Regions from separate parts of the Murimonas intestini genome, predicted to be linked through region 2. Evidence: a T-box and tRNA genes for the amino acid it is inferred to sense, from the RefSeq annotation. Region 2 holds a T-box; the other holds one or more tRNA genes.
What was found. The T-box of region 2 lies ahead of NSB28_RS11125 (valine--tRNA ligase). A T-box ahead of a tRNA ligase gene usually reads a tRNA of that ligase, here a tRNA-Val.
Positions count from the first base shown of each region.

Region 1: it encodes a tRNA-Val, which carries the amino acid that the T-box ahead of NSB28_RS11125 (valine--tRNA ligase) is inferred to sense. The anticodon was not compared.

Region 1 covers NZ_JANKBI010000009.1:148,907-152,323, forward strand. The annotation lists gene NSB28_RS14185 (hypothetical protein) at 209-577, opposite strand; gene NSB28_RS14190 (hypothetical protein) at 577-867, opposite strand; tRNA gene NSB28_RS14195 (tRNA-Met) at 1,060-1,133, opposite strand; tRNA gene NSB28_RS14200 (tRNA-Val) at 1,148-1,220, opposite strand; gene NSB28_RS14205 (VOC family protein) at 1,273-2,136, opposite strand; gene NSB28_RS14210 (hypothetical protein) at 2,164-2,727, opposite strand; gene NSB28_RS14215 (hypothetical protein) at 2,857-3,381, opposite strand.
Region 2 covers NZ_JANKBI010000006.1:48,114-51,530, reverse strand. The annotation lists gene NSB28_RS11130 (diguanylate cyclase domain-containing protein) at 1-957, shown strand, start outside; T-box leader at 1,034-1,268, shown strand; gene NSB28_RS11125 (valine--tRNA ligase) at 1,387-3,417, shown strand, end outside.

The DNA.
Region 1 (3,417 bases), on a different contig from region 2:
CTCACTAAAGCATTAATTTGGTATCTCAATTTATTCCATCAGTTTTTCACTATCAAATATCCTGTCCAATATTTTTTTACCGAAACTGCACAACTATATTGTTTTCCCTTAGGAGCGGATACCCTGTATTCCTATGACAAAGATCATAACACACTGTGACGCCGGTAATTCCATTTTTCCTGCACAGGTTAATCCTTCCTGCCGCCGCTTACTTTAATCCTTTTACAAAAGGAATCAGGCAGAGGAGAGCAATAATTCCAATGATCCCTATCACAATGCCCAGTACCAAATTGCTCCACACCATTGTAAGGCACATACCCACTCCCAGAAGCAGGGCTCCGATAACTCCAATCAAAACTGCTCCTACTGTTTTCCCTGAAAGCCTAATGGGAGCTTTGTTTTCCATTTTTCTCCAAACGCCTGCCATGATCAGCAGCACAACCGCACCTGCTGCCCCCATAATAACCCCGGGCCTGAATGCATTCCATTCCGGAATCAGCGCCATGCACATTCCCAGGGCAAATAATATGCCGCCAATCGTTCCTAAACTCATTGCAGTAAATGTACTCTTTTTCATTATTCAACACCTGCCTTTCTTCTTGCCTGCCGTTCTTCGAAAGCCAACCTATCCGCTTCTTCTCTTTCCTTCTGTTCCTTTGCAAGTCTGGCTCTCGCGTCCTCTACGGATTCGCCCTCCTTTGTCAGAAAGTTGTCTACAAACTTATCAGCTATCTTATTGAAACCTCCTACTGCTCCCTCTTCAATCTTTTTGTAACCGCCAACTACACCTTTCTCAATTTTTTTGTATCCGTCAACTACACCTTCGGCAATCTTTTCATTTGCTTTTACTAACTTTGATTTAGCCATACTGCTTATCTCCCTTTCATTTGTCTCTGCTTTACTTGATGGTGTAAGAATATCATCCCTTTATTGACGTTACGTTTCACTTTTGTTTATGAAATATTAATAGCCGCGCATCCCCCGGAGGTTTTTGTTTTGCTGGAAATGAAGTTTCCTGAAAAATAAAAAAGCAGAGACTTTATCATCTCTGCTTAGTAATAGCGGAAGGGAGATTTGAACTCTCGACACCACGGGTATGAACCGTGTGCTCTAGCCAACTGAGCTATTCCGCCATATTTAATTATCATGGGACCTATAGGGCTCGAACCTATGACCCTCTGCTTGTAAGGCAGATGCTCTCCCAGCTGAGCTAAGATCCCATGTCAAGCAGCCCTTGTATCGGACTGCTTTGCTATTATACTATTAAATTCCTCAAAATGTCAAGTAGTTTTTTTCAGCAAATTCAATTATTTCTCCATCTGGTCCCATGACTTTAAAAAAGCGGATCCCGCGTTCCAGTATCGGAAGTGTCTGGACTACATAATGTATCATCCTGAAGCCTTCTTTTTTTGCAAGAAACAGCGCATCTGAGATATCCGACACATCGAGGGCAATGTGGTCAATATGTCCCGATGTCCTTTTATCCAGTTCCAACAGGCCCTGCCCTGCCATTTGAATGATTTCAAGCATAAATCCGTTGTTCTTCATGAATGCGATCTCCAGGCGGCCGTCATCCGTCATCAGATAACCCCCGCCGCACTCTTTAAATCCCAGCTTACCGTAAAATTCCCTGGAGCGTTCCAGATCTCTCACTTTAAGCGCAAGATGCGCCCACCCCTGAAGGCCTTTCCTTGCTCCATATCCAATGCTGTTGTCGTGGCAGAATTCTACTACCTCCTGGTTTGGACCTGCAAAATTAATCCCTTTTACGCCCTTTTCCCCAAGTGTCGTATAATGAATAATACCATCAGGCGTTGAGGAATGTACCTGCATTCCTTTCTCCAAAGCCTCCCTGGCACATTCTTCAATATCCGGGGCCTCTATGGCAAAATGGTCAAGTATGCCGTCGCGCCTTTTTGCCACTTCAATTCTTTCTCTGCCTGAAGGCTGGTATATCTGCAGCATAATATCGCCCAGAACCAGAATAGCCATCTCCATATAATTGGGATTCAGGACTATTTTCTGCTGTACCCTGCGGAAACCGAGCTTTTCCTCATACCAGTTTACCGCTTCGTTTAAATTAACAACCGGTATCCCCAAATGTTGAACACCCTGAACGATATCTGCCAGCCTCATATACCTTCCTCCTTTGCATTGTGATCACTACTTTTTCAATTCATATAAACCATTTATGGGAGAACTCTCCGACTGGCTGTCCTGTGTCAGAACAGTCACGTCTACCTGCCCGTCAGACAATACAAACTGGACCATGTAATGGTCATCACCTTCGTATGTGGCGCTGTTGGGATTCTCGCTGATCCTGGCGACTCCATTTATCCCCGATGTTCCAAACTGGAATTCAAAGGATGTGGCGTCCACAGCTTCCATTGTCAGCGACTCCCCTTCTTTTACATACGTTCCATTCCAGTCCGCCTCAGGCACACCTGCCTCAGTGAGCGTCATTTTCTCAGTGAGCATCTCTGTCTCCTGAACTGCCTGTGTGTCATTCTGTGAAGGTATGTTTGCTTCTGTCTGCCCTGCTTCCGTCTTCTCTGCTTCTGCAAGAGGAACATCACCTATCACTTCAGCAGCCCCGGATGTCTCATGCATAACCGCCTCAGTCTTCTGTTCCGTATCAGCCTTCTGCTCTTTTCCTTCACTGCCATTACAGCCTCCCAGAACTGCGGCAGTAAGAACAGCCGCCAGCAATAATACCGTTTTTCTCATTTTATCCTCCTCATTTAGATGCGCGTCCCCGCGCTGAGCCTTTCACAAAACTACCCATGCAGTTATTATACCATTTATTTTCTTAAATAAAAATTAAATTTCGCTTTTTTGCATTACATTTTTATCAAATTAACGTTTTTTATAGTAGCTGGAAAACTTTTTTCTGGCTTTATCAATATTTTCATCCAGCAGATGCAGCATCGGCTCCTGACTCACGATCCCGCTCAGATATCTGCCTGAATAATCCTGATAACTGCTCCACCAGTAATCGGACGCCCTCTTAACGAACTCTTTTTTAACAGGCAGATTGTGGAGCTCCAGCCAGCTTTTCTTCAGCTTATCTTTGGAATCAAACACCCTGGCTCTGCGGGCATCCCGTATCACAGCTCCCTTTATCTCCCTGTTCAGCCTGTAATACGCTGTAAAATCATCGGCTATATCACATAATACTTCTTCCTCTGCATCTGCAGGCATTTTAAAAATAAATCTGGCCTCGCTGTCAAGTACGCAATAGGCATACACCTTGAATGGAAGACAGATTTTGATCTGCTGCACAATATCCAGCAGCTTCTTTTTGTCACATTCGTCCGCAAGCACATTTTTCTTTTCCTTGCCTTTAAGTATAAACAGGCCGGTTTCTTCTTTCGTTTTCATAACTCTCTCTCCTTATATATTTGTCGGCCCTTAGTC
Region 2 (3,417 bases):
TCTGTCATGGTGTTGGACCTTAACGGCCTGAAAATGATAAATGATTCTCTGGGACATCAATTTGGAGACAAGGCAATCATAGGTGTTGCTGATGCGCTTAAAAAATATGCGGGACCAGGTTACCAGCTGGCCAGAATAGGCGGGGATGAAATCGTGGGGCTTTTTCCGGAAACTGGGCCGGATGAGGTACAGAAGTACATGGAAAGGGTGGAGCGGGAAGTGGCCAGCCATAAACTGGGCGGGTTGACTTTGTCTTTCTCATGGGGAATGGCCGTAAAAAGGAAAGAAGAGGAAGGGCTTAATGTGACGATCCATGCGGCCGAGGATGCCATGTACAGCCAGAAAGTCATAAGAAGCACCCAGCAGAAGTCGGAAACAGTAGATATCGTCCTGAAGACTTTATTTCAAAAAAGCCCCAGATTCCATAATCACTGCAGAAACGTATCTGTGATGGCGGCAGAATTCGGAAGGTATCTGGGATATGACGAGAAAGGGCTTCAGAATCTTCAGCAGCTGGGGTATCTGCATGATATTGGGATGGCTTCCATGTCGGGGGAAGTGCTGGACAAAAATGTGCCCCTGAAAAGAGCGGAGCGTCTTGAAGTCAAGCGTCATCCGGAAGTCGGCTACCGTATCCTCTATTCGGCTCCGGAACTCAGGAATAAGGCGCTGTCGATCCTTTACCACCATGAGAACTGGGATGGAAGCGGATATCCTTACCATATCTCAGGAGACAGGATTCCTGAGGAAGCCATGATCATTCACATAGTAGACACTTATGACAGGGCCAGGTTTGGCTATTTAGGCGTTGAGGGCAAGCCGCAGGAAAGTGTCCTGGCGGACATCAGGAATCAGAGCGGGAAAAAGTTCAGCCCCAAGATCGCGGAGGCATTTGAGAAGTGGATGAGGGTAAAGGCAGCTGAGCGTGTTACTGAGCATGGAGTGAACGGTAACTAAGATATTGGTTATTATGCAAAAATCAGCCAAGCCCTTGACAAAATCCCCCAAATTAGCTATTATTGGGTACATAGTTAAAAAGGTGGCGAGAAAGAGGAGTATATTTACACCGTCTGTCAGAGAGGATGCCTCATGGGCTGGGAGGGCATTTCAGATAGGATAAATAGAAGGTAGCTTTTGAACTGAACGGCTGAGAAACAGTGGATTAGGCCGTTACGCGTAATCAGCGTTAAAGGATTGGAGAGATATGGAAGGTCCTGACAGGATTTTCTGTATGAAAAAGGTGGTACCGCGTTTAATACGCCCTTTGCATATGCAGAGGGCGTTATTTTTTTGAACTCCGCGCCGGAGCATTTTTCGAAAATGCTCTAAGCTGCGCGGTCACATTTTACCGGACAGAGGATGCCGGATTATCCAGGAGGAATTATAATGAACAAAGAACTGGCAAAGACATACGATCCAAAGGGTATAGAGGACCGTCTCTATGAGAAGTGGATGAACAAAAAATATTTCCATGCGGAAGTGGACAGGAGTAAAAAACCATTTACTATCGTTATGCCGCCGCCCAATGTAACAGGGCAGCTCCATATGGGACATGCGCTGGACAATACAATGCAGGATATCCTGATCAGGTATAAGAGGATGCAGGGCTACAATGCGCTTTGGCAGCCGGGAACAGACCATGCCGCTATTGCCACAGAGGTAAAGGTGATAGAGAAGCTCAGGGAGCAGGGGATAGACAAGGATGAAATCGGAAGAGAAGAATTTCTGAAGCATGCCTGGGAGTGGAAGGAAGAGTACGGCGGTAAGATCATCAATCAGCTGAAGAAGATGGGCTCATCTGCTGACTGGGACAGGGAACGTTTTACGATGGACGAAGGATGTTCCAAAGCTGTAGAAGAGGTGTTTATCAAGCTCTACGAAAAAGGATATATCTATAAAGGTTCCCGCATCATTAACTGGTGTCCTGTATGCCAGACATCCATATCGGACGCGGAAGTAGAGCATGTTGACCAGGATGGCTTTTTCTGGCATATTAATTATCCTATTGTGGGAGAAGAGGGGAAATTTGTGGAGATCGCCACCACACGTCCTGAAACTCTGCTGGGGGATACTGCAGTTGCCGTTAATCCGGAAGATGAACGTTATAAGGATCTGATTGGAAAGATGCTGAAGCTGCCGCTCACAGACAGAGAGATTCCTGTGATCGCAGACAGCTATGTAGATAAGGAATTTGGTACTGGCTGCGTAAAGATCACGCCTGCCCATGACCCGAATGACTTTGAGGTGGGCAAACGTCACAATCTGCCTGAGATCAACATTATGAATGATGATGCTACGATCAATGAGCTTGGCGGAAAATATGCCAATATGGAGCGTTATGCTGCCCGCAAGGCTATGGTGGAAGACTTAAAGGAACTGGGACTTCTTGTGAAAGTAGTACCGCATACACATAATGTAGGCACCCATGACCGCTGCAAGACGACAGTGGAACCAATGATCAAACAGCAGTGGTTTGTCAGGATGGAGGAGATGGCTAAGCCTGCAATAGAAGCTATTAAGAATGGCAGCCTGAAATTTGTGCCTGAGCGTTTCGACAAGATATATCTGCACTGGCTGGAAAACATCCGCGACTGGTGCATATCCAGACAGCTGTGGTGGGGACACCGTATACCGGCATATTACTGCGATGAATGCGGTGAAATTGTGGTATCTGGAAGTCAGCCGGAAAAATGTCCAAAATGCGGATGTACACATCTAACACAGGATGAGGATACACTGGATACATGGTTCAGTTCAGCTCTGTGGCCGTTCTCCACACTTGGATGGCCTGACAAGACAGAGGATCTGGATTATTTCTTCCCCACAGATGTTTTAGTGACAGGCTATGACATTATCTTCTTCTGGGTAATCCGTATGGTCTTCTCATCTCTTGAGCAGACAGGAAAGGTTCCGTTCCATCATGTACTGATCCACGGCCTGATCCGTGACTCCCAGGGACGCAAAATGAGTAAATCTCTGGGGAATGGAATCGACCCGCTGGAGATCATAGACCAGTACGGGGCAGATGCGCTCAGACTGACGCTGATTACAGGAAATGCACCTGGAAATGATATGCGTTTCTATATGGAGAGAGTGGAAGCGAGCAGAAACTTTGCGAACAAAGTTTGGAATGCATCCAGATTTATCATGATGAACCTGGAAAAGGCGGAAGTGCCCTCATCAATGGAATTAAGCCAGCTTACCAGCGCCGATAAATGGATTCTTTCAAAAGTAAATACTCTGGCAGGCGATGTCACAGAAAATATGGATAAGTATGAGCTGGGTATTGCCGTTCAGAAGGTTTATGACTTTATCTGGGAGGAATTCTGTGACTGGTATATTGAGATGGTTAAACCACGTCTCTATAATGATGATGACAATACAAAATCAGCTGCTCTCTGGACTTTGAAAACAGTG